DNA from 3 places in the Nesterenkonia halotolerans genome. Region 2 is predicted to be linked to each of the others. Evidence: predicted binding sites of a transcription regulator. Region 2 holds the regulator's gene; each other region holds the start of a gene.
The links. The regulator HspR, encoded in region 2, represses chaperone genes until heat shock. The targets are predictions, from matches to a motif close to AAGTTGAGTCNNNNNGACTCAACTT.
Positions count from the first base shown of each region.

Region 1 (10,419 bases), 620 kb from region 2:
GCTCTAGCTCCTGCCGAAGATTTCAGAACGGTCTCCTCGCCGAGCGGTTGCTCCAGATCGAGGGTCATGTACCCAGCCCACAGGCAGGCCAGTACTGCCACGCGCCATGAATTCACGTCGCAACCCTCGGGCCTTCTCGTGAGGACTTCGCGCAGCGTCACCTCGCTGCAGTCCAAGGTCGCGCGAGCGGCGTCGACCAAGCCTGGAGGAAGACGTTCAGGGCGTCTTCCGACCGCGAGGGCTTTGATATTGCGGAGTTTTGCTCCGTCACTACCCGTGAACACTTCGTAGTTCCAGCCCTTCGTCCGGCAAAGGCTGCGTGTCCAGGCTAGTTGCGCTTCGACCTCTGGCCTTTCCAAATGAGCTGAGGGTTTCACGTCAACCAAAGTGACCGTCTTGTCTCGATGGACTAGCAGGATGTCGGGCACGTGTTTGCGTGGCGCAGCGCCCTCACGCCCCATGATTTGGAACGGTTGGGTAGCTATCCGTCCCACGTTCAGGTCGAAGTCGGCCAGCCACAATCGGTCTAGCTCGAGCAAGCTCTCGTAGACCATCACCCGCCGATTGGTAGAAGCCCAGAATAAGCCGGGGTAGTTCCGTTGACCTTTGAATGTCGGGGGTACCCGGACCGGAAGGCCTTCCACTATCAGGTCAGCACGTGCTTGTTCCCAAGTCGTGCTGACTTCATCGCCGATCTCGTTGCAGTATTTGACCGTCGCTTGGGGTTTGCTCACGTTCTCACTTTGCCTGCCGGACAGGCAGATGAGAAATCTGACACGCTGTGGCCAAGTAGGTGATAATTGGCCAACTTATACGAGAACCTACAGGCGGATCGGATGTCGAGCGGTCTTGCGTCAAGGAATACTTCCGCCCACTCTAAAGTTGAGTATGATGGACTCAAGTTTATTCGACGCCATCGTGTACCCGGCGTCACTACGCACTGGGAGGGGCAGACATGGACGTCAAACTCACGACCAAATCGCAGGAGGCGGTCTCGGCCGCCGCAATGAACGCCAACACCGCGAGCAACCCGCAGGTGGAGCCGGCGCATATCCTCAAGGCGCTCATGGATCAGCGCGAATCCATGGCCGTCGCGCTGCTCAAGGCCGCCGGCGCAGATGCGGATGCCGTGAGCACCCGCGCCTCGGCCATCATCAAATCCCTGCCAGCCACCAGTGGTGACTCTGTCGCCGCGCCACAGTTCTCGCCCGCCGGGCTCAACGTCATCAAGACCGCCCAAGCCCAAGCCGAGGACTTCGGGGACGACTTCGTCTCCACCGAGCACCTGCTGATCGGCGCAGCCTCCGACGGCGGCCCCACCGGCAAGGCGCTCGCCGAGGCAGGTGTCACGATCCAGGCGCTCAAGGCCGAGCTTCCTGGGCTGCGCGGGGACCGCAAGGTCACCTCACCGGACCCGGAGAACAGCTTCCAGGCGCTTGAGAAGTACGGCACCGACATGACCGAGATCGCGCGCTCCGGAAAGCTCGATCCGGTGATCGGACGCGATTCCGAGATCCGCCGCGTGGTCCAGGTGCTCTCCCGCCGCACCAAGAACAACCCGGTCCTGATCGGTGAGCCCGGGGTCGGGAAGACCGCCGTCGTCGAAGGCCTGGCCCAGCGCATGGTGGCCGGTGACGTCCCCGAATCGCTGCGCGAGAAGACGCTGATCTCACTGGACCTCGGCGCGATGATCGCCGGGGCGAAGTACCGCGGCGAGTTCGAGGAGCGTCTGAAGGCCGTGCTCGAGGAGATCAAGGCCGCCGAGGGTCGGATCGTCACGTTCATCGATGAGATCCACACTGTGGTCGGCGCCGGGGCCTCGCAGGGCTCCATGGACGCATCCAACATGCTCAAGCCGATGCTGGCCCGCGGGGAGCTGCGGCTGATCGGCGCCACCACGCTGAACGAATACCGCGAGAACATCGAGGCCGACGCCGCGCTGGAGCGCCGCTTCCAGCAGGTCTACGTGGGCGAGCCCTCCGTGGCCGACGCGATCGCGATCCTGCGCGGGATCAAGGAACGCTACGAGGCCCACCACAAGGTGGGCATCGCGGACAACGCCCTGGTCGCCGCCGCCACGCTCTCGGATCGCTATATCAGCGGCCGGCAGCTGCCGGACAAGGCCATCGACCTGATCGACGAGGCCGCGTCGAGGCTGCGCATGGAGATCGACTCCGCGCCGGTGGAGATCGACGAACTGCGCCGCGTGGTGGACCGGCTCACCATGGAGGAGCTGGCCCTGAAGAATGAGACCGACCCGGGCTCCGCCGAGCGGCTGAACTCGCTGCGCGCCGACCTGGCCGACAAGCGCGAGGAGCTGGCCGAGCTCACCGCTCGCTGGGAGGCCGAGAAGGGTGAGCTCAACCGTGCCGGTGAGCTGCGCGTGAAACTCGACGAGCTCAAGTCCACAGCGGAACGGGCCCAGCGCGACGGCGACCTCGCCGAGGCCTCCCGCCTGCTCTATGGCGAGATCCCGCAGGTGGAGAAGGACCTGGCGGCCGCGGAAGAGGAAGACGCCTCCACCCCGGCCGAGGGCAAGAAGATGGTCGCCGATGAGGTGGACGCCGACGGCATCGCCGAGGTCATCGCCGCCTGGACCGGGATCCCTGCTGGTCGGCTGATGCAGGGCGAGACTGAGAAGCTGCTCCACATGGAGGAGCTCATCGGCTCGCGGCTGATCGGGCAGAAGAAGGCCGTGGGCGCGGTCTCCGACGCTGTGCGTCGCGCGCGCACCGGGGTGGCTGACCCGGACCGGCCCACTGGGTCGTTCATGTTCCTGGGTCCCACCGGCGTGGGCAAGACCGAGCTGGCCAAGGCGCTCGCGGAGTTCCTCTTCGATGACGAGCGTTCGATGGTTCGGATCGACATGTCCGAGTACTCCGAGAAGCATTCGGTGTCCCGGCTGGTCGGAGCGCCCCCAGGCTATGTGGGCTATGACGAGGGCGGGCAGCTCACGGAAGCGGTCCGGCGTCGTCCCTATTCGGTGATCCTGCTCGACGAGGTGGAGAAGGCCCACCCCGAGGTCTTCGACATCTTGCTGCAGGTGCTCGACGACGGCCGGCTCACCGATGGTCAGGGCCGCACCGTGGACTTCCGGAATGTGGTGCTGATCCTGACCTCGAACATGGGGTCGCAGTTCCTGGTGGATCAGACCCTGGAGACTTCGGTGAAGCACCAGCGGGTCATGGATGTGGTCCGCGCCTCCTTCAAGCCGGAGTTCCTGAACCGGCTTGATGACGTCGTGATGTTCGATCCGCTCTCCATGGAGCAGCTCAGCGGGATTGTGGAGCTGCAGATCGGGCTGCTGCAGGAGCGGATGACCGCACGCCGGCTCACCCTGGAGGTCACCGAGGCGGCCCGGGATTGGCTGGCGTTCACCGGCTATGACCCGGCCTATGGTGCCCGCCCGCTGCGCCGACTGGTGCAGCGCGAGATCGGCGATCAGCTCGCTCGCGCGCTGCTCTCCGGTGAGGTGGAGGACGGGGACACGGTGCTGGTGGACCGCGAGGAGCTCACCCTGGAGGGTGAATCCATGCACGGGCTCACGGTGTCCAAGAAGCCCGCGAACGGTCCACTTCTCCTCGACAGCTGAACCCTCGGGGTCAGCGAACCGCCCGGGAAGGGTCAGGAGAGCGTGAGGCCTTCGCGGGCCAGCAGTGCGCGTTTGGTCTCCGTGCCGCCGAAGCCGTAGCCGCCGATCCCGCCGTCGGAACGGATCACCCGGTGGCACGGCACCGCGAAGGCGACCAGGTTGTTCGCGCAGGCGCTCGCCGCGGCCCGGTGTGCCAGCGGGCGGCCCGCCATCTGCGCGAGCTCCGCGTAAGACACCGTCTCCCCGGCGGGCACCTCGCGCATCGCGGCCCACACGTCCTGCCGATACTCCGAGCCCGGCTGGATCACGGGGATCTCATCCAGCGCGGTGTGATCCCCCGCCGCATAGGCCGCCAAGGCCTCTGCCACCCTGCCGGTGCCGGCGGGAAGCGGCTTCATCTCCCGGGCGGCGGTGGTCGGTGCCAGCAGCTCCAGGCGATCCATGAGTCCCTCCAGCACACGTCCGATCGCGGCCACCTCGGGTTCCTCGCCGATCGCCTGAGCCAGCGAGGCCGCACGGATGGTCTCGTCCTCGGGGGAGTAGATCACCACAATGGCGCCCAGCCCGTCGAGGGAGGCCGAGGACCAGCGAAGCTCGGGCAGATCGGACTCCGGCGGGAGGGACACATCAGTCATATGCCGAATTCTCCATCGCCCACCGAACCAGGTCCACCTCCGCCCTGGACCGCGGCTTGATGGTGCCGCTTCCAGTCTGGAGAGCCCGGGGCGAGCGGCCCGCGACGCGCAGGCACGCCTTGGGCAGCACCGCGGGCATTACCGCGGAACAGAGTCGGCCTCCGCGGCGTTGAACCAGGTGACTGACCTGACCAGGCGAGGTCGCATGTGATCGTGCTGACCAACAGCGGCAATCTGACGACGGCGCAGCGCCAGTCATGTTAACCTAGTGAGCACGAACTACTTTTAAACAGCTAATCCCGCGATGAGCCCTGCCCGGCATCGTAGAGGACACGAGAAGACAGAGGGGGTCTCGCTTATGGGGCGTGGCCGTCAGAAGGCGAAAGCTACGAAGCAGGCTCGGGAGATCAAGTACTACACTCCGGACACCGACCTGACTGCGCTCGAGAGAGAGCTCGCCAAGACCCGCGGTGATGGGGATGTCTCCGGCAGATCGCGACCGGACTCCGAGGAACGAAGCAGCAGTTTCGACCCGTACGAGGATAAGTACGGGCGCTGACGCGTGACTGAGCCCACCTCAGAGGCCTTCACCAGACCCGTCGAGAACGCCCACAAGGCGGCTCTGCGGTCCATCGCGCGAGTGGTGGAGGACACCGCCGAACCCCAGCCGGCCGATCAGGCCCGCGAGGGCATCGCCGCGCTGCTCAAGAACGGCGGGGTGCTGGCCGTCACCGGAGCCGGTGTCTCCACCGACTCAGGCATCCCGGACTACCGCGGACCCCAGGGCTCCCTGCATCGGCACCGTCCGATGACCTACCAAGAGTTCCAGCATGACCTCGCCGCGCGCCGTCGTTATTGGGCCCGCGGCTTTGTCGGATGGCGCCAGATGCATCGCGCCGAGCCGAACCAGGCCCACCGGCTGCTCGCCAAATGGCAGACCGAGGGCCTGCTCACCGGACTCGTCACCCAGAACGTGGATGGGCTTCACCGCGCCGCCGGCTCGGACCCGGTGATCCATCTGCACGGGGACATGGACTCGGTCATCTGCCTGAACTGCGGCAACCGCGAGACTCGGTCCTCCATGGACACCAGGCTCCAGGAGGCGAACCCCGGCTACGCAGAGGCCGCGTTCGCCGCCGCTGAGAACGTCAATCCTGATGGCGACGTCACGCTGGATCAGTCCTGGGTGGAGAAGTTCCACATGATCACCTGCCTGGTCTGCGGATCAGACCGGCTCAAGCCTGACGTCGTCTACTTCGGGGAATCGGTGCCTGCTGAGCGCAAGGCCGCCGTGGATGAGCTCGTCGCTGCATCCTCGGCGCTTCTGGTGGTGGGCAGCTCCATGGCGGTGATGAGCGGATTCAAGATTGCCCTGACCATGCACCAGTCGCACCGCGCCATCGGGGTGATCAACGGCGGACCCTCCCGAGCGGACGCGAAGGCAGACTGGCGCTGGCGCACCCGCATCACTCCTGCCCTGGAGGAACTCGACGAGCTTCTGCACTGACCTGGGAGGATTCCGCGAGGTAGTTACTGTACCGTACGTATAGTATAGTAACTCCGGTGATGACCCTTCCTTCTTTGCATGCCTCGCTCGGCCAGACGCTCACCGCGTGGCAGCGATGGACCATGCTCGCCATCGTCTCTTCGGCCCTGCTGCTGATCGCCCTCGACAACACGATCCTGTACACGGCGCTGCCCACGCTCACCACCGAGCTGGGCGCGTCCTCCTCAGCTCAGCTCTGGATCATCAACGCGTATCCGTTGGTCATCGCAGGGCTGCTGCCGGGCTCCGGCGCGCTGGGGGACCGGTTCGGACATAAGCGCATCTTCCAGGTCGGACTCGGCATCTTCGGTGTGGCCTCGACCCTGGCCGCCTTCTCCGGCACCTCCGAGATGCTCATCGCCTCCCGCGCCCTGCTGGCGGTGGGCGCCGCCGCCATGATGCCGGCGACCCTGGCGCTGATCCGGCTGACCTTCGCCGTGGAGCGCGAGCGCAACCTCGCCATCGCCATCTGGGCCGCGGTCGCCACCGTCGGCATGGCCCTGGGCCCCATCGTCTCCGGGGTGCTGCTGGAGTTCTTCTGGTGGGGCTCGGTGTTCCTGGTCAACGTCCCGATCGTGATCGCCGCACTGGTGCTGATGCTCGTGGTCGGCCCGGCGAACATCTCCAACCCACGCCGGCGCTGGGACTGGCTGTCCTCCGCGCAGGTGATGGTCGGCCTCACCGCCGCGGTGCTGGCGATCAAGACCATCGCCGCAACCCCGGTGAACTGGCCGCTCTTTGTGGTCTCCACCGTCGTCGCCGTCGTGATGCTCACCGTCTTCGGACGCCGGCAGGTGCGGCTGAATCGCACCTCGGAGCCGCTGGTCGACTTCAGCATCTTCCGCAACCGCGGGTTCAGCGGCGGCGTCATCGCCGCGGGCGCCAGCATCTTCGCCATCGTCGGGGTTCAACTGGGCACCACCCAGCGCTTCCAGCTGGTGGAGGGCTTCAGCCCGCTCGACGCCGGCCTGATCGTCTCGGCACTGGCCGTGGGCTCCATGCCCTTCGCGCTCTTCGGCGGGGCGATCCTGCACCGCTCCGGCCTGCTCACCCTGATCGGCGGCGGCATGGCGCTGGCCGCCGTGGGCGCGGGCGGAGCCATCTTCGCCACCCTCGCAGACTCGCTGCTCTGGCTGGTGATCAGCTTCGTCGTGCTCGGCGCCGGGCTGGGTGCGTCCATGTCGGTGGCCTCCACCGCGATCATGGGCAACGTTCCGCCCCGCCGCGCCGGAATGGCGGCCTCCATCGAGGAGGTCTCCTACGAGTTCGGCGGACTGGTCGGGGTGGCCCTGCTGGGCAGCCTGATCACCTTCGTCTACACCCGGGTGCTGGTCCTGCCCGCGGGGGCCGAGGAGTTCGCCGGGCAGGCCCCGGCTGCGGTGCTCGAATCCGGGAGCGCCCCCGCCATGGGGGCGGCCGCCGAGGCCTTCGACACCGCCTACCTCGCAGTGCTGATCGGCGTCGCCCTGATCATGCTGCTCGCGACCATCGCCTCGTCCTGGATGCTGCGCCGGTACACTCCGGGCAGCGAATCCCAGGCCTACCCCGGAAACCACTGAGCGGAGATCCAGCACTGTGCGCCCCTCCAAACGCCACGAGATCCTCGACGCCGCCACCCGCGTGGTCCAGCGCGAGGGTGTCACCACCCTGACCTACGAATCCGTGGCCGCCGAGGCGGGCATGACCAAGGGCGGACTGCTCTACCACTTCCCGTCCCGGGAGGAGCTGCTGCTGGGACTGCACCGGCATGTGGCTGAGCAGTGGGAACGTTCCCTCGAGGCGCAGGCGGGCGGGACCGCACAGGAGCTCTCCTGGGATGAACGCTTCCAGGCTTTCGTCCGGCTCTCGCAGAACCCCGAGCGAGCCGAGCTGCTGCTCATGCTCGAGGCGTCCGAGGATCCGGTGGCGAACGCAGCGTGGGATGAGGTCTTCGCCCGCTGGGCCCCGCAGCCCCCGGAGGTCGTGTCAGCCCCCGACGACGACGCGGAAGCCGCCGCGCTCCGGTGCTTCATCGCGCGGCTCGCCGCCGATGGGCTGTGGTTCTACGAGGCACTCTCCACTGAGGGCCTGGGCCCTAAGATGCGTGAGCGTGTCACAGAGGAGATCATCGCCTTGGCACAGCGTGCCAGCGATTCCACGACGCAGCGCGCCAGTGAATCGGCGGCGCGGCCCGCCAGTGATTCCGTGGCGAAGCCCGCCGACGCCGCAGAGTAGTCTCGTCCAGTGGCAATTCTCTCTCTGATGCTCTTCGTGGTGGCCGGCGCTGGCACGCCGGGGCCCAACAACACCATCGTGATGGCCTCGGGCGCTGCCTACGGGTTCAAGCGCACCCTGCCGGCGATCCTCGGAGTGAACGTCGGGTTCCCCTCCATGGTGCTGCTGGTCGGGATCGGGTTGGGCCAGGCGCTTGAGCAGTGGCCGGTCATCTTGGACGTCCTGCGACCGATCGGCATCCTCTACCTGCTCTGGCTCGCCTTCAAGATCGCCACCGGGCCGACTGACCTGCGGCTCAAGCAGGAGGCCAAACCCCCCGGGTTCGTGCAGATGGCACTGTTCCAGTTCGTGAACCCTAAAGCATGGACGCTCTCGGTGGCGGCGCTGAGCACCTTCACCGGATTCTGGGACTCGTTCCTGGCCGAGGTTGCGGTGATCGCACTGGTCGCCCTGTGCTTTGGAGCTCCCTTCACCGTGGCCTGGACGCTGCTCGGCGTCGGCGCGGGGAAGGTGATCTCCCAGCCGAAGCACATGCTGATCTTCAATGTGGTGATGGCCGCACTGTTGGTCGTCTCCGTGGTGCCCGCGATGATCGACACCTGGGAGTCACTGCCGCTGTAGTCTTTCCAGCGCCTGGCGCACCCGACGCAGGCAAGACCAGCAATCAGGTGTCTGGAAGCAGGTGGTCCGCCACCAATCGCAGCTGGTGATCGCCTACCTCCGCAGCCCAGCGCCGATCATGGGTCGCTACCAGCACGGCTCCCCCTGCAGAGGTGAAGCTGCGCAGCAGATGGCTCAGCCGGGCCATCCCGGCAGCGTCCCGGCCCAGAGTGGGCTCATCGAGCAGCAGCACTGCTGGGTTCATCAGCAGCGCGGAGGCGATCACGCAGTCCTTGCGCTGCGCCGGCTGGAGGTCATAGGGGTGGTCTTCGGCGTGGGCGGTGAGGCCGGCCATTTCCATCACGCGCTGGACATCCAGCTCCCGCTGCTTCTTCGCCTGGAGCCGGTCCGCGCGCTTGAGTCGACGCCCGCCGGGGCCCAGCGGGGCGGCGCGCATCAACTCGGCGTGCACCGTGGAAGCCGAAAGCTGATCCCCGGGATCCTGGCCTACCCAGGCGATATGGTTCGCCCGGCGATGAGCCGGTTCCGCCGCGAGCTCCACCCCACCGGGACCGAGGATGCTGGCTCCGGCCCCTGAGGGGACTAGGCCCGCGAGGGAGCCGAGGAGGGTGGACTTTCCTGAACCGTTCGCGCCCAACAACGCGGTGACCTCGCCAGCGCGCAGATCCAGTTCCACGCCATCGAGCACCTGAACGGAGGCGCGATGGACAGAAAGGTCGCGCACCCGAAGCAGCACCTCGTGGCCTGGGCCCCGAGCAGAGTTCGGCAAGTGCACGGGCGTGTTCAGCGGGGTGTGAACCTCGTGGCGCGCGTCCCAGATCCCGTGTGCGGCCAGCTGAACCGGTGTGACCGAACTCGGCATCAGGCCACCCGCACTGAGCCGTTTCTCGTCCAGGAACAACACGCGGTCGCATTCAACGCTCAGCTCGTCATGCTGATGCCCGGTGAGCAGCACGGCACCACCGGTGGCGCGGAACTGGCGCAATGACCGGGCCAGCCGCCGTCGTGCGCTGTGGTCCAGTGATTGGGAGGCCTGGTCCAGCACCAGGACCCTGGGGTGCAGAGTCAGCAGGCTGGCGAGGGCGGTGAGCTGGCGCTCTCCGCCGGAGAGTGTGGACAGCTCGCGTTCGGCCAGTGCGGTGATGCCCAGCGTCTCGAGGCTGACCGCGGCGCGGGCGAGGCAGTCTTGCAGCGGCAGACCGATCAGGCGTCCAGGCAGCGCCGCCTCCTCGCGCACGGTGCGGCTGAGTCCGGTGACCTGGGCCTCGGGATCGTCGCCGAGCATGCCGATGCCGTCGTCGGTCGCCTCGCGGGAGCCGGTGCTCTCGCCGTGCTCGCCGAGCAGCCGGGCGACGGCGCGGGCGAGTGTGGAGGTCCCGGCGCCCTGGGGCCCGAGCACGGCCACGGCCTCGCCAGGATGCAGCATCAGGTCGACGCCGGTCAGGGCAGGGTCATCGGATCCGCGGTAGGTGAAGCCAAACTCGCGCAGGGTCAGCACCGGTGGGGAAGGCGGCGCAGAGGATGAGGGGAGTGGCGCGTGTTCAGGCATCGAGCTCTCCGAGCAGGTCGGTGGCGGAGGGAAGCGGCAGCAGCCCGGCCAGCGAGGTGCCGACCAGCAGCACCGAGCCGGCGGCGGCGCCCCACCGCAGTCCGCGCTGTGCCGCACCCTGGGGGTAGAACTGAGCGGGGGAGGGCCTCGGTGTCATGCCGAAGCCGCGCTGGGCCAGGGCGTCGTGGCGCTGATCCAGCTGGGTGATGGCGGTGACCAGCAGTCCGGTGAGCACGCCGGTGAGCAGACGCAGCCGGACGGA
Region 1 is NZ_JADBEE010000001.1:2,143,878-2,154,296, forward strand. Features, by position in the region: gene H4W26_RS09735 (TnsA-like heteromeric transposase endonuclease subunit) at 1-734, opposite strand, end outside; gene clpB (ATP-dependent chaperone ClpB) at 956-3,592, shown strand; gene H4W26_RS09745 (methylated-DNA--[protein]-cysteine S-methyltransferase) at 3,625-4,227, opposite strand; gene H4W26_RS09750 (DUF3073 domain-containing protein) at 4,586-4,786, shown strand; gene H4W26_RS09755 (Sir2 family NAD-dependent protein deacetylase) at 4,790-5,734, shown strand; gene H4W26_RS09760 (MFS transporter) at 5,794-7,332, shown strand; gene H4W26_RS09765 (TetR/AcrR family transcriptional regulator) at 7,349-7,987, shown strand; gene H4W26_RS09770 (LysE family translocator) at 7,997-8,608, shown strand; gene H4W26_RS09775 (ATP-binding cassette domain-containing protein) at 8,652-10,157, opposite strand; gene H4W26_RS09780 (energy-coupling factor transporter transmembrane component T family protein) at 10,150-10,419, opposite strand, start outside.
Region 1: a site for HspR is predicted at 880-904, ahead of clpB (ATP-dependent chaperone ClpB). Genes of this name have one in related genera too.

Region 2 (10,419 bases):
CCACCAGCCCCTCATCGGCGATCACGTCGAGCGTCGCCACGGCGGCGGCACAGGCCACCGCATTGGCGCCGTAGGTGCCTCCCTGCGAGCCTGGCCAGGCCTTGGCCATGAGCTCGGCTGAGGCCGCGATGCCGGAGATGGGAAAGCCCGAGGCGATGCCCTTGGCGAACATCATGATGTCTGCCAGCGGCTTGGCGCCCGCCGGGCTGAAGTGCTCGTGCCCCCAGAACCTGCCGGTGCGCCCGAATCCGGTCTGCACCTCGTCGACGATCAGCAGGATCCCGTGCCGGTCCGCCCGTTCGCGCAGGCCCGCGAAGAAGCGCTCGTTGCCGGGGACGTAGCCGCCCTCGCCGAGCACCGGCTCCACCATGAAAGCGGCGGTGTCTGCTGGATTCGACTGTGTCTGCAGCAGCAGATCCAGCTCGTCGAGGGCGAAATCAGTGGCCTGCTCCTGGTCCCAGCCGTAGTGGCGGTAGTGGCTGGGGTTCGGGAACGGGGCGACCATCACCCCGGACATCAGCGGGCTGAATCCGGCACGGAACTTGGTGCCCGAGGTGGTCATCGAGGCGGCCGCCACCGTGCGGCCATGGAACCCGCCCTGGAAGACCACGATGTTCGGACGTCCGGTGGCCTGGCGAGCAAGTCGCAGGGCCGCCTCGGCGGCCTCGGAGCCGGAGTTGGAGAAGAAGACAGAGTCCAGCCCGGCAGGCAAAACCTCGGAGAGCTTCTCGGTGAGCTTGAGCAGAGGCTGATGCATGATCGTCGTGTACTGGCCGTGGATGAGCTGACCGACCTGCTCCTGCGCCGCGGCGACGACCCTCGGATGGCAGTGTCCGGTGCTGGTCACGCCGATGCCCGCGGTGAAGTCGAGGTGCGGCTGCCCGGACTCGTCGTAGAGCCACACTCCCTCGCCCCGGGTCGCGACCAGGGGGGTTGCCTGCTTCAGGAGGGGGGAGAGGGTCGCCATCGTGTGCACCTTTCGGATTGTTGACAATCTTGCGTCCGGACTAGGCTAGCGCGCATAGCGGCACATGACCAGTGCAGCAGGTGAGCCCGGAACGGCCGGCGCGGCCTGAGTCGCCGGCGCGATTCGTGGGGCCGACGGAACTCGAACATCCCAGATGACCCGAGCAGACGGGCGGCGTAGGCTGAGCGAGCAGGCCCACCGACGCCCGGCACACCTCTCGAGGAGGACACATGGCAGAACAGACCATCACCGCGGAACGCGAGGCCAGCCTGATCCAGGCTGTGCCCAAGAAGCTCTACATCAATGGGCAGTGGGTGGACGCCCAGGGCCAGGCCACATTGGAGGTCATCGACCCCTCCACCGGTAAGCCGCTCTGCACCGTCGCCGACGCCTCCGAGCAGGACGGATGGGATGCGCTGAAGGCCGCCGAGGCTGCTCAGCCAGGACTCGCCGCGATGGCGCCGCGCGAACGTGCCGACATCCTCATGCGCGCCTTCGAGCTGATGCATGAGCGCAAGGATGACCTCGCTCTGCTGATGACCCTGGAGATGGGCAAGCCGCTGAGCGACTCCTACGGAGAGGTCACCTATGCCGCAGAGTTCTTCCGGCACTTCGCCGAGGAGGCGACGCGGATCAGCGGGAGCTACCAGACCGCTCCCGCCGGCAATGCACGCTTCCTGGTGTCCAAGCAGCCAGTGGGGCCCTCCATCCTCATCACCCCGTGGAACTTCCCGCTGGCCATGGGCACCCGCAAGCTGGGACCGGCGATCGCGGCGGGCTGCACCTCGGTGCTCAAGCCCGCAGAGCTGACCCCGCTCTCCATGCTGGCGCTGGCAGACATCCTGCATGAGGCAGGGCTTCCCGCCGGAGCGGTCAATATCCTGGTGACCTCGACCTCGGGCAAGGTCATGGAGCCGCTCATCCGCTCGGGGATCGCTCGCAAGCTCTCCTTCACCGGCTCCACCGGTGTCGGGCGCAAGCTGCTCGAGCAGGCCTCGCAGCATGTTCTGCGCACCTCCATGGAGCTCGGCGGCAATGCCGGTTTCGTGGTCTTCGAGGACGCGGATCTCGAGGCCGCGGTGCAGGGCGCCCTGCTGGCCAAGATGCGCAACACCGGAGAGGCCTGCACGGCCGCCAACCGCATCTTCGTCCACCGCAGCGTGATGGATGAATTCGCCCAGAAGCTCTCCGCCGAACTGGAGAAGCTGCCGCTGGGACGCGGCGTGGAGGACGGCGTGCGTGTCGGCCCGCTGGTCGACGCCAAGCAGCTGAACAAGGTCGATGAGCTGGTCACCGACGCGGTCGACGGCGGCGCGAAGGTGCTGCTCGGCGGCGAGCCGGTGGACCGCGAGGGCTACTTCTATCCGCCCACGGTGCTCACCGACATTCCAGAAGGCGCGCGGATGCGCGATGAGGAGATCTTCGGACCCGTCGCGCCGCTGACCGCCTTCGACACCGAGGAAGAGGTCGTCGAGTGGATCAATGCCACCGAATACGGCCTGGTCAACTACGTCTACACGGAGAGCCTGCGCCGCGGCATCCGGGTGGCCGAAGCCGCGGAGTCCGGAATGGTGGGCCTGAACCAGGGGGCCGTCTCCAACCCGGCAGCCCCCTTCGGTGGGATCAAGGAATCCGGACTGGGCCGCGAGGGCGGTGACATCGGCATCGAGGAGTTCCTCGAGACCAAGTACATCGGCATCGCCATGTGAACAGCGCGGTGACCACCCCCGAGGAGGAAGAACCGATCCTCTTCGCCGAGCGGGCCCAACTCCCTCCGGGGAGCTGGGCCCGCTCTGGCTGCCGAGCGCACGGGTGAGGCGCTCGCCGCCGGGGCCGCCGTGGACACCCACCTGTTCAACGGCATGCGCGGGATCGGGCATCGAGAGCCTGGTCCGGTGCCGGCGCGGCTGACCGGGTTCACGGACCGCGGTGCCCAGGCTCCGGGAATGGATTCCTCGAAGGTGTGGTTGGACCGGGAGTAGAAGTTGAGTCGACTTCACTCAAGTCAGTTTGACACCACGTCGAACGAGGATAAGACTTGAGCGTAGTTCGCTCAACGCAGCTCTCGACACAGCTCTCGAAAGGAGTTCGTATGTCTCGCGCAGTAGGTATCGACCTCGGAACCACCAACTCGGTGGTCACAGTTCTCGAAGGTGGCGAGCCCACCGTCATCGCCAACGCAGAGGGTGCACGCACCACTCCCTCCGTCGTCGGCTTCTCCAAGTCCGGCGAGGTCCTCGTCGGCGAGGTCGCCCGCCGTCAGGCAGTGTCCAACCCCGACCGCACCATCGCATCGGTCAAGCGCCACATGGGCACCGACTGGTCCACCGAGATCGACGGCAAGAAGTACACCGCCCAGGAGATCTCCGCCCGCACCCTGATGAAGCTCAAGCATGACGCCGAGTCCTACCTGGGCGAGGACGTCACCGAAGCCGTCATCACCGTGCCGGCATACTTCAACGACGCCGAGCGCCAGGCCACCAAGGAGGCTGGCGAGATCGCCGGCCTGAAGGTCTCCCGCATCGTCAACGAGCCCACCGCAGCAGCTCTCGCCTACGGCCTGGACAAGGGCAAGGAAGATGAGCTCATCCTGGTCTTCGACCTCGGCGGCGGCACCTTCGACGTCTCCCTGCTCGAGGTGGGCAAGGATGAGGACGACTTCTCCACCATCCAGGTCCGCTCCACCTCCGGCGACAACCGCCTCGGCGGCGACGACTGGGATCAGCGCATCATGGACTGGCTCGTCGCGCAGGTGAAGTCCAAGGAGGGAGTCGATCTCTCCAAGGACAAGATCGCCGTGCCGCGTCTGAAGGAAGAGGCTGAGCGCGCCAAGAAGGAGCTCTCCTCCACCTCCAGCGCCAACATCAACATCCCGTACGCCACCCAGAACGACGGCGTCCCGGTGCATGTCAACGAGACCCTGTCCCGCGCCAAGTTCCAGGACATGACCTCGGATCTGCTGGACCGCACCAAGAAGCCGTTCAACGACGTCATCACCGAGGCCGGGGTCAAGATCTCTGAGATCGACCACGTGATCCTCGTCGGCGGCTCCACCCGCATGCCCGCCGTGGCGGACCTGGTGAAGCAGCTCTCCGGCAAGGACGCCAACAAGGGCGTCAACCCGGACGAGGTCGTCGCCGTGGGTGCAGCCCTGCAGGCAGGCGTGCTCGCCGGTGAGCGCAAGGACGTGCTGCTCATCGACGTCACCCCGCTGGCACTGGGCATCGAGACCAAGGGCGGTGTGATGACCAAGCTGATCGAGCGCAACACGGCCATCCCGACCAAGCGCTCCGAGGTCTTCTCCACCGCTGAGGACAACCAGCCCTCCGTGGCGGTCCAGGTCTTCCAGGGCGAGCGCGAGTTCACCCGGGACAACAAGGCGCTGGGCACCTTCGAGCTGACCGGCATCGCGCCGGCTCCGCGCGGCGTGCCGCAGGTCGAGGTCACCTTCGACATCGACGCCAACGGCATCGTCCACGTCTCCGCCAAGGACAAGGGCACCGGCACCGAGCAGTCGATGACCATCACCGGCGGCACCTCGCTGGAGAAGGAAGACATCGAGCGCATGGTCGCCGACGCCGAGGCGCACGCCGAGGAGGACAAGGCTCGTCGCGAGGCCGCTGAGAAGCGCAACGCCGCCGAGTCCACTGCCTACTCCGTGGACAAGCTGCTCAAGGACAACGGCGATAAGCTGCCCGAAGAGGTCAAGACCGAGGTCCAGGCCGACGTCGACGAGCTCAAGAAGGCGCTCGAGGGCGAGGACAACGCGGATGAGGTCAACGCCGCGTACGAGAAGCTCCAGGCCTCCCAGGTCAAGATCGGCGAGGCGCTCTACTCGCAGGCTCCCGACGGTGCGGCAGATGGCACCGACGAGACGCCTGAAGAAGAGGACATCGTTGACGCAGAGGTCGTCGACGAAGAGGACGAAGCCGAGAAGAAGTAAGGGGTCTGACTCATGGCAGATCATAAGAACCCTGAGGTCCCCAGCGGCGAAGAGCCCGAGGAGCAGGACCCGGTGCAGGACCCCTTGGCTCAGGCTGAGAAGATCCTGCAGGACCTCCCCGTGGAGGACGCACAGGACACCGAGACGATCGGAGCCGAGGGCAACGCCGAGAACTACGGCGCTGCCGGCGACCCGGTCACTGAGGATGAGGCCGCAGGCGTCTCCTCGGAGGAGGTTGACCCGCGGGTCGCCGAGGAGCCGGAGCTGCATCAGGTGACCGGCGACGAAGGCATCACCGGCGGTGTCGAGACCGAGCCGGAGGAGCGCATCGAGGCAGCTGAGGAGTTCCTCCGCGGCACCGAGGAGGAGGAGATCGCCGAGGCGGCTATGGCATCAGAGGATGAGGCAGACACTGCCGATGACGCTGTGCGCGAGGCGGAGCTGCAGGCTGACCTGCAGCGCCTCCAGGCCGAGTATGTGAACTACCGGCGCCGCGTGGAGCGGGATCGGGCCACAGAGCGCGAGCGGACCAAGGGCCAGCTCGTCACCGAGCTCCTGCCGGTCCTGGACGACATCTCCTCGGCCCGCCAGGCGGGCGACCTCGAGGAGGGGCCGTTCGCGCACATCGCTTCACGGCTCGAGTCGGTGCTGCAGCAGCAGGGTCTCGTGGTGGTGGGAGAGATCGGTGAAGCCTTCGATCCCAACCAGCACGAAGCCATCATGGCCCAGCCTCATGAGGAGATCCCCGCCGATCATGTGGCCGTCGTGCTGCGTGCCGGCTACCGCCACGGTGATCGCCTGCTTCGGGCGGCCCAGGTGATGGTCTCCTCAGGACCCGCCGAGAGCTGAACCGAGAAACAAGGAAGGAGGGAGGCGCCATGGCCTCACAGGACTGGATCGATAAAGATTTCTATGCCATCCTCGGCGTCTCCCGCGATGCCTCTGAGGAGGACATCAAGAAGGCGTACCGAAAGCTCGCCCGGAAGCATCACCCCGACAAGAACCCCGGGGATGATGCTTCCGAGCAGAAGTTCAAAGACATCGCCGAGGCCCACTCCGTGCTGGGTGACAAGAAGCAGCGCGAACAGTACGACGCCGTCCGCGCCATGGGCTCGGGTGCCCGATTCTCGGGTGGCCCGGGTCCAGGCGGGGCCGGCGGAGGTTTCGAGGATCTCTTCGGAAACCTCTTCAACGGCGGCTCCGGCGGCGGCTTCGGTCGCGGCGGAGGGGGCCAGTCCGCAGGCGGGCCCGACCTCTCCGACATCTTCGGTGGAGGCGGCTTCGGCGGTCGTTTCGGCGGCGGCGGCGCGCCCGCCAAGGGAGCTGACCGCACCTCCAAGACCACGATCTCCTTCGGTGGTTCCATTCGCGGAACCACCGTGGGGCTCCGTGAGCCCAGCGGAAGCGTCATCGACGTCCGGATCCCCGCCGGGATCCGCGCCGGACAGAAGGTCCGGGTCAAGGGCAAGGGCCAGCGCGGTCCCGGGGGGTCCGGTGACCTGCTCGTCGAGGTCGCCATCTCCCCGCACAAGTTCTTTGAACGGGTGGATGACGATATTCGCATCCACCTCCCCGTGGCCTTCGATGAGGCCGCGCTGGGCACCACTGTCCAGGTGCCCACTGTGCACGGCGAGAAGGTGCACATCAAGATTCCCGCAGGTGTTGCCTCCGGCCGGGTGCTGCGTCTGAAGGGACACGGCGTGCGCCGCAGAGAGAAGGGTCGCGAGGTCTCCGGCGATATGCTGGTGACCGTCGAGGTCCAGGTGCCCAAGGATCTTCCCGACGAGGCCCTGGACGCGATCAAGGCGTATGCGGAGGCCACGAAGGGGATGGATCCCCGGAAAGGCCTAGAGGCCAAGGCGGTGCTGTGATCATGGATGCTCGGATGAGGCTCGACGCGCGGATGCTCGAGGCGGACCAGCGGCACGCGCCGATGTTCGTCATCTCCGTCGCGGCCGAACTCGCCGATATGCACCCCCAGACCCTGCGCCAGTACGACCGCATCGGTCTGGTCACCCCGCGACGCCAGGGCGGGCGTCACCGCAGATACTCCCCGTACAACATCGAGCAGCTCCGCCAGATCCAGCAGTTCTCCCAGGAGGGCGTCTCGCTGGAGGGCATCCGTCGGATCCTCGAGCTGCAGAACCGGGTGGAGGTCCTCGAAGAGACCGTGGACGTGCTCCGCCACGAGCTGCGTGAATCCGAACGACACTCCACGAAACCCCGGATCTTCGCCGTCGGCCCTCATGGCGATGTGGTCACCGTGGCTCGCGGTCGCCGGCCCCGGGCGAACACACAGGCTCTGGTCCTGTGGGAGCCTGCCCCGCGCCGTCGCTGAGCTGCTCCCATGCAGGCGTCTGACCTGCACTCAGCGAGTCCTGCATGTCCCGAGCGGTGGTCCCCGGGATACTGGAGGACATGTCTGTTTCGAAGCTCCCCCGGTCCATCTCCGTCGGTGTCCTGGGAGCCGGGACAGTTCTGGTGCTGGCCAGCTGCGGCGCTGAGCCCTCCGAGACGGTCGACGACGCGGCGGGGTCGCTCGCCACCGCCGTCAGCACGGGCGACTTCTCCGAGCTGGGCTTCGCCTCCGGCGACGCGGCATCCCTGACCGCCGCTGTGGAGAACCTGCATGAGCCGCTCGGCGAGATCGACCCTACGGTCACCGCCGGCGAGATCACCTTGGACGAGCCGGGTGAGGATTCCCCGCGTCCGGTCACCGCCACCGTTCCGCTGCAGCACAGCTGGGAGCTCGACGACCTCGGCATCGACGGTGAGACCTGGAGCTATGACACCACGGCCGAACTCGTCTACGACCAGGAGTCAGAGGCCTGGGAGGTGGAGGGCACCCCGGAGATCATCTTCCCGGACTACACCGGAGACCAGACGCTGGACCTGGTGACCACCTCGGCCGACCGTGGCCGCATCATGGACGATGCCGGACGTGCGATGGTCTACAACCGAGACGTGGTGCGGCTCGGCATCGACAAGGCTCAGCTGGCCGAGGACGGGGAGCCGGCCGACGAGGAGACGGTGCGCTCCTCCGCCGAGGAGCTCGCCGAGCTGGTCGGTCGGGACGCAGGAGACTACGCAGACACCGTCATGGCCGGAGGCGAGATGGCCTTCGTCGAGGCGATCACGCTGCGCCGCGAGGAGAGCGACGTCACCGCCACCGAGGTCGAGCAGATCCCCGGTGCCGCCTCCATCTATGACCAGATGCCGCTGGCTGATTCGCGTGACTTCGCTCCGCTGCTGCTGGGCCGGGTGGGGCCGGTGACCGCAGAGATCCTCGAGTCAGATCCGAGCCTCTCGGTGGGAGACACGGTGGGTCTCACCGGAATCCAGGCCGCATACGAGGACACGCTGCGCGGAACCCCGGGCATGGAGATCCAGTTCAACGGTGAGACGCAGTTCGCCGTGGAGCCCGAAGCCGGCGATGACCTTGACACCACGATGGTGCCACGGCTGCAGAACCTCGCCCAGGACATCGCCGATGAGCAGGACACCACGGCCGGCATCGTCGCCATTCGTCCCTCCGACGGCGGCATCCTCGCCGCGGCAAGTCATGACCCCGAAGGCGGGTACGTCCCCGTCGCCACCCAGTCCACCTACGCTCCGGGCTCCACCTTCAAGGTGGTCTCCTCCCTGGCGATGCTCCGCGACGGGCTGACGCCGGAGTCCTCGGTGGAGTGCACCGAGGGCACCACCGTGAACGGGCAGCAGTTCGGGAACTACTCCGGCTTCCCCGACGCGTACCTCGGCACCATCGAGTTCCGCGACGCGGTGGCCGTCTCCTGCAACACGGTCTTCGCCGATGCCTATGATGACGTCACCTCCGAAGAGGTCCACCAGGCCGCACTGGATCTGGGTCTGCGCGAGGATCCCAACATCGGCGTCCCTGCCCGCATGGGCTCCATCCCCTCGGATTCCGAGGAGAACCTGCATGCCTCCAACCTCTTCGGGCAGGGCAACGTGGAGGCTTCCACACTGGGGATGGCTACGGTCACCGCCTCCATCGCCGCCGGGGAGACCATCCAGCCTCATCTCGTGGTGCCCGAGGAGGCACCAGAAGCCGTGGAGGGCGGCGTCACCGCTGATGAGGTTGAAGATCTGCGCACGCTGATGACCGACACGGTGAACTTCGGCTCGCTGGAGTCGATGGGGGACGTGCCGGGCGAGCCGATCTACGCCAAGACCGGCACAGCGGAGCGGGGCGAGGGTGACGACGCGTACTCCCACACCTGGGCCATCGCGATGCAGGGGGACCTCGCCGTCGCGATCTTCCTGGAGGAGGGTGAGTTCGGCGGATCGACCAACGGCCCGCTGCTCCAGGAGTTCCTCGAGGGCGCCTCCGCTATCCTGTAGCGGTGACTTCCCAGCCCGAGCCTTCCCAGCCTGACACTTCCGCGCCCGAAACTTCCCAGTCCGATGCCGCTGCGCCGGATGCCTCCGCACCCGATGCCTCCGCCCCTGCCTCTGCGGCCGCCCCCAGGCTCCCGATGCGCCGGCCGCTCTCCTTCGTGCGCCGCAGCAATCGGCTCAAACCCAGCTACCAGCGGACCTGGGACGCGGCGCTGGGGGATGAGCTGCTGGACATCCCCCACGGGGAGCGCGACACCTCCGTGGCCGAGGGTTTCAGGATCGACTGGGCCGCCGAGTTCGGCCGCTCCGCGCCGATCATCGTGGAGATCGGCTCCGGCTCTGGTGAGGCAGTGGCGCACGCCGCCGCGGCGAACCCCGAGACCGATTTCCTCGCCATCGAGGTCTACAAGCCCGGTGCCGCGCAGCTGGTGAGCCGGCTCCGCCGCGAAGGGCTGCGCAATGTCAGGGTCGCCGTGGCGAACGCGCCGGAGGTCCTCGACCAGCTCTTCAGCCCGGGCGAGGTCGCGGAGGTCTGGATCTTCTTCCCCGACCCGTGGCACAAGAAGAAGCACAACAAGCGCCGACTGATCGACGCCGGGTTCCTCGAGAAGATCGCCCGGGTGCTGCCCGAGGGGGGCGTCTTCCGGCTTGCCACCGACTGGTCCGGCTACGCCGTGCAGATGCGCGAGGTCCTCAGTGCCTCGCCCCAGTTCAGCAATCCGCACGCGGGTGAGCGCGCCGGTGAGGACTCGTCGCTGACGCAGGTGCGCCTGTACGATCTTGACGCACAGTCCATGGGCAAGGAGCCGCAGCCGCTCAGCCTGGAGGAGGCCCGCGACGACGACGGCGGCTGGGCCCCCAGGTTCTCGGGTCGCGCACAGACCGACTTCGAGACCAAGGCGCTGAACGTCGGCCGGAAGATCTTCGACCTCACCTTCATCAGGAGGTCGGCAGAGAACCTCTGAGGCAGCGCCCTCGCTGCCGCCGCGGCTGTCCCTCGTGGACGGGAGTCGTAGCCAGACCCGGACGAACCGAGAACACTCTCACACAAGCTGTGAGCGAAGATGCAGACTCGCACCTGTATCGAACTGCCGGATCCACAAGGTCGGCAGAACAACGAGATTGAGGTACAACACTCATGTCTGAAGAG
Region 2 is NZ_JADBEE010000001.1:1,522,887-1,533,305, reverse strand. Features, by position in the region: gene H4W26_RS07040 (aspartate aminotransferase family protein) at 1-967, opposite strand, end outside; gene H4W26_RS07035 (NAD-dependent succinate-semialdehyde dehydrogenase) at 1,198-2,676, shown strand; gene H4W26_RS07030 (hypothetical protein) at 2,806-2,949, shown strand; gene dnaK (molecular chaperone DnaK) at 3,060-4,910, shown strand; gene H4W26_RS07020 (nucleotide exchange factor GrpE) at 4,923-5,759, shown strand; gene H4W26_RS07015 (DnaJ C-terminal domain-containing protein) at 5,789-6,781, shown strand; gene H4W26_RS07010 (heat shock protein transcriptional repressor HspR) at 6,784-7,248, shown strand; gene H4W26_RS07005 (penicillin-binding transpeptidase domain-containing protein) at 7,329-9,272, shown strand; gene trmB (tRNA (guanosine(46)-N7)-methyltransferase TrmB) at 9,275-10,234, shown strand; gene H4W26_RS06995 (BCCT family transporter) at 10,408-10,419, shown strand, end outside.

Region 3 (10,419 bases), 490 kb from region 2:
ACGACTGCTGACCAGCTGGCGCATGAGACGGAGCCGACCTCGGAGAAACGTTTTGTGCCTGCTTGGGCCCTGACACTTTTCCTGGGTCCGACCGGCGCCCATCGGTGGTATCTCACTCGGTGGGTCTCAGCGCTGCTGATGCTGCTGAGCACCCTGGCCGGCGCCGTGCTTCTTGTCGCTGGGCAGCAGACTCTCGGGCTGCTCTGCGTGACCGTGGTGTTCGTGTGGACGTTGATCGATCTGATCATGCTGCTCACCGGGTCGATGCGTGACCGAGAGGATCTGCGACTGGCGGGGCACCGTGAGCGGGCCGGGCTCTGCGCCGCGATCACCGTGATCCTGCTGGCCCTGGTGCTGATGATCTCCCTGATGATCGGCACCAGTGCGGGCGTCACCGGCTGATCGGCCCGCGGCGCTGCCATCTCCGCCGGGGGTGAAGATCTCAGGTCGAGGACCTCAGTCGGGGTCGATCTGTCCCACCGGGGTGCGCTTCTCCGCTTGGAACTGGTCCTCGATGCGGCCGTGGGCCCAGTAGGCCGAGAGAGACATGCCCTTGCGCGGCAGCCCCTTGTCCTCGACCAGCAGTCGGCGGATCCGTTTGGTCTGCTCGCGCTCACCGTGGACGAAGACCTGCACGTCTCCGTCGGGGATGCTCAGCTCTGCGAGGTAGTCCGCGAGCATGGTCGTCTCCGGGCTGAAATCGGCTTCGCGGTGCAGCCACACCAGGTCCACGCCTGCAGGAACCGTCAAGGGCTGACGCTCCGATTCATCACGGATCTCGACGACGGCGACTCCGCGCGCGTCCTCGTCCATGGACTCGAGGGCGGAGGCGATGGCGGGAAGGGCGGCCTCATCCCCGGCGAGCAGGTGCCAGTCGGCCTCGCCACGCGGCGCGTAGGCGCTGCCGGGACCGAAGAAGCTGATCAGGTCTCCCGGCTGGGCGTTCTGCGCCCAGACTCCGGCGAGGCCTTCATCACCGTGCACCACGAAGTCGACCCAGATTTGTGAGTTCAGGTGATCCACGTGGCGGATCGTGTAGGTGCGTGTGACCGGCATCAGCTCGGTGGGCAGCTGCTCGCGCAGCGCCTCCATGTCGAAGGGGCGGCTCAGGTCCACGTCCTGCTGCGCGCTCGGATCGCGCTCCAGGGCGGCGGGCAGGAACAGCAGCTTGACGTATTGGTCGGTCGCCGGAGACTCGCCCACCGATTTGAACTCGATGGCATCGAAGCCGGGGCCGCCGAAGACCACCCGAGTCATATGTGGACTGAGCTGCTTCTTGGCCTCGACGCGGAGGACGTGCTGCACGCGTGGTTTCTTTGTCTTGGACACCAGCGCACTCTATTCCACTCTGCGGCAACAGGTCAGGTGACCCTTAGTTGAGACCCGAACTATGACGCACGCCTGCGTTGCTTGATCGGTCGCACACCACCTGCTCCAGTGGCCGAAAAAGTTGAGTGCACTATGCTCAACTTTGGAATATACTGAGTCCAGGTTCCGTTGGAACCGGTGCCGCAAGGCAAGAAACGTACCCGTTGAGCAATGAGTTGAAGGAGCTGATTGCTGTGATGAACACCTCTCTGACCCGCCTGGATCCGTTCACCCTCATCGATGACGTGTTCCGCACCATGCGCAGCCCAGGAGTGGACGCGGCGCAGCGCCAGTCGGGCTTCGTCCCACCCGTGGACGCCCACCGTGAGGATGAGGATCTGGTGCTGAGCGCCGACCTTCCGGGCATCGACCCGGACAAGGATGTCTCCGTGGAGCTGACCGGACGCACGTTGACGGTCTCCGGAGAACGCCGAAGCCAGACCGAAGCCGATGGCCTTCGCGAGGTCCGCTACGGATCCTTCTCCCGCACGATCACCCTGCCGAGCGAGGTCTCCGGCGATGCGATCACTGCGAACTACGAGTCCGGGGTGCTGAATGTCCGCGTGGCCGGGGTCTACGCCGCCGAACAGCCGCGCAAGATCCAGATCTCCTCCACCGAGCGCCAGCAGACGATCGATTCCTGACGCCACCCGCTGAGGGGCGGGCCACCCACCGCTGAGGGGCGGATTCTCCGACGAGTGTGACCCCATTGCGGGGTCAGATGCCCGGAGATTCCGCCCCTCACGTGGAAGGTGGGGGTCCCGCTCAGAAGACGATCGTGGTGCTTCCGTTGCGGATCACGCGGTCCTCGCAGTGCCACTTCACCGCGCGGGAGAGCACGGCGCGCTCGACGTCGGCGCCGAAGCGGGTGAGCTGGGCGACGTCGTCGCTGTGTGAGACCCGGATGACGTCCTGCTCGATGATCGGACCCTCGTCCAGATCACGGGTGACGTAGTGCGCCGTGGCGCCGATGAGCTTCACGCCCCGGTCCTTGGCCTTCTGGTAGGGGCCGGCGCCGATGAAGGCCGGCAGGAAGCTGTGGTGGATGTTGATCACCGGGGCTCCGACCTGGTCCAGGAAGTTCTCCGAGATGATCTGCATGTAGCGCGCCAGCACGATCATGTCCACGTTCCCGCGCAGCAGCTGCAAGTGCTTGGTCTCGGCCGCGGCCTTGTCGCCGTCGACGATGGGCACATGGAAATACGGGATGCCGAAGGGCCGCACGTCCTCGGCGAGGTCTGCGTGATTCGAGATGACCATCGCGATGTCCATCGGGATCTCGCCACGGCGGTGGCGCCAGAGCAGGTCCAGCAGGCAGTGATCGGTCTTGGACGCGAAGATCGCCACCCGCTTGGGCTGATCGGCCGCGGTCAGCGAGAAGTCCATGGAGAAGCGGTCCGCGAGCTTGGTCTGGACCGCCTGCTCCACGGCGGGCTTGGCGGCCGCGAGCCCGGGCAGGTGGAAGACAGTGCGCTGGAAGAAGCGTCCCCCTTCCACGCCCGTGGAGTACTGGTCCAGGCTGATGATGTTGCCGCCGACCTCGGCGATCACCTCAGAGACTGCGGCCACGATCCCGGGCTGATCGGGGCAGGAGATGATCAGTCGGGCGATGTCGTGGGTCTGGGTCTCAGGGGTGCTCATCAGGTCTCCGAATCAGGATCGCCAGGTCAGTGCGGGCGGACGGGACCGCGCCATGGACACTATGACACGAAACAGGGCATGAAAAACGCCCCCGCCCAGAAGGGCGAGGGCGAATCTGCTCCCCCAGTTGGATTCGAACCAACAACCGCTCGATTAACAGTCGAGTGCTCTGCCGTTGAGCTATGGAGGATTGCGACTAAAAAAGTCTAGCAGGGGTTCCGGGTCGCTGTGAAATCCCCGCGGTGGATCTGCCAGCATCCGCTGTGACATCATCTCCTCGTGAGCCACGATCCCGCAACCACCCCCACAAGCGCCCCACCACACACCCCTGGCGGCACCCTGGCCGGCTCCCCTGGCGGCAACGCTGCGTTCGGCAGCCTCACCGTCTTCACCGGATCCGCCTCCGGAGCCGACCCGGACTACACCACCGCCACCAGAGACCTCGGCGCTGCCCTGGCTGCCGCTGGATTCAGCGTGGTCTACGGCGGAGCCACGGTCGGGCTGATGGGCCAGATCGCTGATGCGGCCCTGGAGGCCGGCGGCGAGGTGCACGGCGTCATCCCTGAGGTGCTGATGAACCGGGAGGTGGCCCACCAGGGCCTGACCTCGCTGGAGCTGGTGCCCGACATGCACACCCGCAAGTCCCGGATGGCTGAGCTGGGCGACGGGTTCCTCGCCCTCCCCGGAGGCATGGGCACGCTGGAGGAGTTCTTCGAGGTCTGGACCTGGCAGTACCTCGGCCTGCATGCCAAGCCCGTCGGACTCTATAACGTGAAGGGGTTCTGGGACCCGCTGCTGAGTATGGTCGACCATATGGTCGCGCAGGGGTTCATGTCCCCCGCCCGTCGCGACGCCCTGGTGATCAGCGCAGACCCGCAGGATCTGATCCATCAGCTGCGCGCCTGGACGCCCGCGGGCTGACCGTCACGAGTCCAGCCAGCGCCCCAGCACGACGGTGTCCTGATCGGTATAGCCCATGCCCCGATAGAACTGCTGCACCTCTGCGTTCTCCTGACGCACCATGAGCATGAGCTTCGGGACTCCACGATCGCGCAGCCAGTCCTCCGCGGCGGTCAAAAGCCGCTTGCCGATCCCGCCACCCTGCAGCGACTTCTCCACCGCGGTGTAGTAGATCCAGCCCCGATGACCGTCCTGGCCCAGCATCACGGTGCCCAGCAGCCGATGGCGGGCGTCCACCGCCGCGAGCACTGTGGACTCGGCGCCGGCGAGCGCTCGTCGGCAGTCCTCGTGGGGGTCGTTCCAGGGCCTGGTCAGGCCGGTCTGCTGCCAGAGCGCGACGGCGGCGTCCACCAGGTCTTCTGGAAGGTCGATGATCTCGACCGGAGAGGTCAGCGAGTCCTGCTCACCCATGACGACGCTACTTCTGCACGGGTCGGATCGAGAGGGTCTCGACCATGGAGGCGTCCTCCATGTCGACCACGGTGCGCGCCGCCTCAGCGATGGCCCGCGGAGAGATGTAGATGCCGCCGTCGTAGCTCTCGTTCCCCATGGATTCCTGCAGTGCGACCTGCATGTCGGTGTCCACGCGGCCCGGGTGGATCGAGGTCACCTTCACGCGTCCGCGTTCCTCTTCCCGCAGCGCATCGGTCATCGCGCGCAGCGCGAACTTGGTGCCCGAGTACATGGAGCTGCCCGGACCAGCGGTGTACCCGGCCCCGGAGTTGATGCTCAGCACCTGGCCGTAGGACTCGCGCAGCAGCGGCAGCGCGGCACGGGTCAGCTCGGCCACGGCGAAGACGTTGACGGTGAACATCTGCTGGAACTGTGCCGGGGAGGTCTCCGCGACCGGGTTCATCCAGGCAAGTCCAGCGGAGTGGACCAGCACGTCCAGCCGGCTGAGTTCTGCTGCCTCCAGGGCTGGGGCGATCGCGTCGAGGTCGGTGAGGTCGACCAGGAACGGCTCGGCGCTGGGCAGGGTCTGCACCACAGCGTTGACCGTCTCGGGGTTGGTGCCGCCGACCAGGATGTGGTGCTCCTGGCCGAGCTCCTCCGCGATGGCCTTGCCGATCCCCCGGGACGCTCCGGTGATCAGCGCGACGGGGCGGGTTGATCGGGAGCTGGATGACTGGGTGGACGCGGCGGGGCGGGGCTGTTCGGTCATGGATTCAGCTTAGAGGACGTCGCCCAGCAGCCAGCGGTGCAGCGCCTCGTGGCAGGCGCGCAGCGCATCGGCGCTGACATGTTCGTCATCGGTGTGCGCCAGCAACGGGTCCCCGGGACCGAAGTTCACCGCGGGCACTCCCCTGGCGGAGAAGCGTGCCACGTCGGTCCAGCCGTACTTGGGCATCGGCTCCCCGCCCACGGCGGAGATGAACGCCTTCGCGGCGGGGTGCTCCAATCCGGGACGTGCGGCTGCGGAGCTGTCGGTGATCCGCACCTGATCCCGGGTGATGCCCGCACCGGAGAGCACCTCGTAGACGTGGGCGTGGGCCTGCTCCTCGGTCTTGTCCGGGGCGAAGCGGTAGTTGATCTCCACCACGGTGGAATCCGGGATGACGTTTCCGGCCACTCCGCCGTGGATCCGCACCGCGTTGAGCCCCTCGCGGTAGTCCAGCCCCTCCACACCGATGGTCTGCGGCGCGTAGTCCTGCAGGACGCGCAGCAGTCCGGCGGCACCGTGGATCGCGTTCTCCCCCATCCAGGCGCGGCCCGAGTGGGCGGCGACCCCGGGGATGCTGACCTCAAAGCGGCAGGTGCCGTTGCACCCGCCCTCCACAACCCCGTGGGTGGGTTCCAGCAGCACCGCAAAATCACCGGCGAGCAGCCCGGGCACGCTGCTCAGGACCCTGCCGAGCCCGGACTTGCTGGCCTCGACCTCCTCGTGGTCGTAGAAGACCCAGGTGATGTCCCGGTCCAGGGAGCCGCCGGCCTCCAGGTGAGCCGCGACGTCGTCGGCCAGCTTCAGCTGCACCGCCACCCCGCCCTTCATATCCGTGGCGCCCCGGCCATAGAGCACGTCCCCGCCCTGCTCGCGCTCCCAGCGCGGCGGGACCGTACCGCGGGATCCTGCGGTGGTGGGCAGCGGCACCGTGTCCAGGTGCCCGGCGAGGATGACCCGCTGCCCCGCGCCGGTGTCGGTGCGCGCGATGATGGTGTCGCCGTCGCGGTGCAGGCTCAGGCCACTGAGCCCGGCGAGAGCCGATTCCACGGCGTCGGCCAGGGTCTTTTCATCGCCGGAGACGGATTCGCAGGCGATGATCGCCTCGGTGAGCGCGGCGACATCGCCGGAGAGCTGGGCACGGATATCCATGGCTCCAGCCTAGGCGGGGAACGCGCGAAGCGGCGCCGCCGGACCCGAGGCCAGCGGGAAAAAGTAGGATGGGGCCCATGAGCACTGAATCCCGAATTGCATCTGGCCATGGTCTTGCCAGCGTGACCGCCGACGGCACCGTCCTGGACACCTGGTTCCCGAACCCCGTTCTGTCCCCGCTTTCCGATAACGACGACGCCGCGCTCATCGCCGGCCTCGAGGCCGCCACCGGCGAGGATGCTGACCGCGGGGTGAGAACTCAGCTGGTCTCCGTCGAATCTGACCTCGATGCCGAGGCGACCTCTGCCTCCGACGTGTGGCTGCGCCTGCACCTGCTCTCGCACCGACTGGTCAAGCCGCGGACCATCAACCTGGACGGCATCTTCGGCCACCTCAGCAACGTGGTGTGGACGAACTTCGGCCCCTGCGCGGTGGCCGGTTTCGAGACCACGCGTCTGCGCCTGCGCGCCCGCGGCCACGTCAGCGTCTACTCCATCGACAAGTTCCCCCGTCTGGTCGACTATGTGACGCCCTCGGGCGTGCGCATCGGCGACGCCGACCGCGTCCGGCTGGGTGCACACCTGGCCGAGGGCACCACGGTCATGCACGAGGGCTTTGTGAACTTCAACGCCGGCACACTGGGGAACTCCATGGTGGAAGGACGCATCTCCGCTGGAGTCGTGGTCGGCGACGGCACCGACATCGGCGGCGGCGCCTCGATCATGGGCACCCTCTCCGGAGGCGGCAAGGAGAAGATCACCCTCGGTGAGCGGGTCCTGCTGGGCGCGAACTCCGGTGTGGGCATCTCGATCGGCGATGACTGCGTCGTCGAGGCGGGCCTCTACGTCACCGCCGGCACGAAGGTCTCGGTGCTCGGCGATGACCGCAGCGTGGAGGACACCGTGAAGGCCTCGGCGCTCTCCGGGGTTCCGAATCTGCTCTTCCGCCGCGATTCGGTCACCGGCGCAGTCCAGGCAGTCCCCCGCAAGGGCCAGAAGGTGGAGCTCAACGCGGCTCTGCACAAGAACTGAGCAGAGAGCACAGAGAGGTCCTGATGAGCCCGCGAGCTGATCGTCCCATCACCGTCACGCGCAAGGTCCACCGCCGTCGCCGCCGCGCCCGGGCGGTCATGGCCATCACGGTGGTCGCCGCCGTCGTTGCCGCGACCGGATACGGGGCCTGGCAGTTCATCGAGGAGAACGAATACCTCCTCGACGAGCGCTGCCAGGTGACGGTGGGTGAGACCGAGCATCGGCTCACTCCCGCGCAGACCTACTCTGCCGCGCATCTTGCCGCCGGTGCCGCTGATCGAAACATGCCGGTGCAGGCGGCGATCGACGCGCTGGCCATGTCGCTGCAGGAGACGGAGCTGGAGAACCGGGCAGATCCTGCGGAGGCGGCGGACGAGAACGCGGAGGGCGCGGAGGACAATGGCGAGGAGGAAGCCGCTGAGGTGCCGGCTCCGATCCTCTTCGCCGCCGGGGGCGCCCAGTGGGATGCTGTGGACGCCTCGAACCCCACCCCGCGGACCGCGGACGAGTTCTACCAGGAACTCTCGAACAGCAGCCGGGGCGACGGCACCTCCGAGACGGAGTGGTCCGCCGAGCTGGATCTGGACGAAGCCGCCGAGGCACTGAGCCGTCCGCACAACTCCAGCTTCTACCCGCAGCACGAGGAGCTCGCGCGGGCCTTCGCCCGTCCGTTGACCGGCATGCAGCCGCTGGGGATGACCTGCCAGCTCAGCCAGATCGACGTTCCCGGACCCGACGCGGAAGGTCTCAGCGAGGAGCTGCGGTCCACACTGCCGAACCTGCTCGGCGAGGAGTCCATCGCCGTCGAGGGCTCCGGAGAGAACGGCTCGTTGAGCGTCTCGGTCGCCGAGGTGGACCCCGAAGCAGGGGTCCATGATCCCGTCAATGAGGACTCCGCTGAGCGCGGGGACCCGCTCTGGCTGGTGGCGCAGTGGGCCGTGGCGGCCGCGGAGACCTATGGCGTGCAGTCGGTGCACGCCGGGACACACGAGTGGCAGCGCGACACCGGACGCTGGGAGCGCGTGGACGAGGCCAGCGACGACGCCGTCGAGATCGGCTTCTCCCGCGACTGAGCGCGAGACCCGCTGCAGCGCCCCCCCCCTTTACGCGTTGAGCGGCGGATTCTCCGAGTAGTTGAGGCCGAAGGGCCCCGTGACTAGTCGGAGAATCCGCCGCTCAACGTAAGGGGTCAGCGAAGGGGGATCAACGAACGGGAGTTCAGACTCCCGGGTAGTTGCGCTCGGGCTCGCCGATGTAGATCTGGCGAGGCCGGCCGATCTTGGTGGAGGGATCCTCGATCATCTCGCGCCACTGGGCGATCCAGCCGGGAAGCCGGCCGAGTGCGAACAGCACGGTGAACATCTTCTCCGGGAAGCCCATGGCCTTGTAGATCAGGCCGGTGTAGAAGTCCACGTTCGGGTAGAGCTTGCGCTCGATGAAGTAATCGTCCTCCAGGGCCTTCTGCTCCAGGCGCTGCGCGATGTCGAAGAGCTCGTCGTCGCCGCCGAGCTTGGCCAGCAGGTCATCGGCCAGGCCCTTGACCACGCGGGCACGCGGGTCGTAGTTCTTGTACACCCGGTGTCCGAAGCCCATGAGCCGGACGCCGTCCTCCTTGTTCTTGACCTTCTCCATGAAGGCCTCCGGGCTGACGTCGCCGGACTGGATCTGGCGCAGCATCTTGAGCACCGCCTCGTTGGCGCCGCCGTGGGCGGGGCCGTAGAGCGCGTTGATGCCGGCGGAGACCGAGGCGAAGAGGTTCGCCTGCGAGGAGCCGACCAGGCGCACGGTGGAGGTGGAGCAGTTCTGCTCGTGGTCCGCGTGCAGGATCAGCAGCGTGTCCAGGGCCTTCACGATGTCCGGGTCCAGCTCGTACTGCTCTGCGGGCACGCCGAAGCAGCCCCGCAGGAAGTTCTCGGTGAGCGTGAGGTTATTGTCCGGGTAGAGCATCGGCTGTCCGATGGACTTCTTATACGCATAGGACGCGATGGTGGGGACCTTCGCGAGCATGCGATAGGTCGAGCGCTCCACGTGGTCCTTGTCGAAGGGATCCAGCGAGTCCGGGTAATAGGTGGACAGCGCGGAGACCGCCGAGGAGAGCACAGGCATCGGGTGCGCGTCGCGCGGGAAGCCGCCGAAGAAGTCGCGCAGCTCCTCATGCAGCAGCGTGTGCCGCCGGGTGACCTGGTCGAAATCCGTGAGCTGCGTCTGAGTGGGCAGCTCGCCGTAGATCAAGAGGTAGGAGACCTCGAGGAAGCTGGAGTGCTCTGCGAGCTGCTCGATCGGGTATCCGCGGTAGCGCAGGATGCCCTCATCGCCATCGATGTAGGTGATCGCGGACTTCGCGTTGGCGGTGTTCATGAACCCGGGGTCATAGGTGACCGCACCGGTGGTCTTCAACAGCGGCGCGATATCAAGGCCGTCGTTGCCCTCGACTGAGGACTGCACGGGAAGTTCCAGATCGCCCCCCTGGTAGCTCAGGCGGGCAGGAGTCTGCTCAGTCATGGGTCTCCTTATCAGACACACTCGGGGGACATCATGACAAACCTACCGTGAGGTCACGGCCGGTTGCCAGTTGTGTCCTGGTTCACGGATTTGGGTGTAACCTTCGCCGGTCAACCCATGAGTCGAGCCACTGCAGCAGCGATCCGTTCATCCGTGGCGGTCAGCGCCACGCGGATATAGCCGTTGCCGTGCTCGCCGTAGAACACCCCCGGTCCGACGACGATTCCCCGCTCCGCCATCGCCCGCACCAAGGACCAGGTGTCCTCTGCCGTGGCCTGAGCGGGATCAGCCTCCGCCGAGCGGCACCAGAGGTACAGCCCGGCGTGGGAGTCTTCGATCTGCAGCCCGGCGGCCTGCAGCGCCGGCACCATCAGGTCCCGGCGTCGGCGGTAAACCTCGCGCTGAGCCTGCACATGGGCGTCGTCGTCCAGTGCGGCCGCCAGCGCGGCCTGGATCGGAGCCGGAACGATCATGCCGGCATGTTTGCGGGTGTTGACCAGACCGGCGATCAGCTCGGGGCAGCCCGCGGCGAACGCTGCCCGGTATCCGGCGAGGTTCGACTGCTTGGAAGCGGAGTAGACGGCGAGCAGCCCGCGGTGGTCGCTG
Region 3 is NZ_JADBEE010000001.1:1,029,873-1,040,291, forward strand. Features, by position in the region: gene H4W26_RS04720 (TM2 domain-containing protein) at 1-402, shown strand, start outside; gene H4W26_RS04725 (siderophore-interacting protein) at 457-1,329, opposite strand; gene H4W26_RS04730 (Hsp20/alpha crystallin family protein) at 1,566-2,012, shown strand; gene purU (formyltetrahydrofolate deformylase) at 2,134-3,009, opposite strand; tRNA gene H4W26_RS04740 (tRNA-Asn) at 3,128-3,199, opposite strand; gene H4W26_RS04745 (LOG family protein) at 3,289-3,930, shown strand; gene H4W26_RS04750 (GNAT family acetyltransferase) at 3,934-4,380, opposite strand; gene H4W26_RS04755 (SDR family oxidoreductase) at 4,388-5,131, opposite strand; gene dapE (succinyl-diaminopimelate desuccinylase) at 5,141-6,280, opposite strand; gene dapD (2,3,4,5-tetrahydropyridine-2,6-dicarboxylate N-succinyltransferase) at 6,358-7,311, shown strand; gene H4W26_RS04770 (hypothetical protein) at 7,335-8,384, shown strand; gene H4W26_RS04775 (citrate synthase) at 8,530-9,813, opposite strand; gene dapC (succinyldiaminopimelate transaminase) at 9,924-10,419, opposite strand, start outside.
Region 3: a site for HspR is predicted at 1,448-1,472, ahead of H4W26_RS04730 (Hsp20/alpha crystallin family protein). Genes of this name have one in related genera too.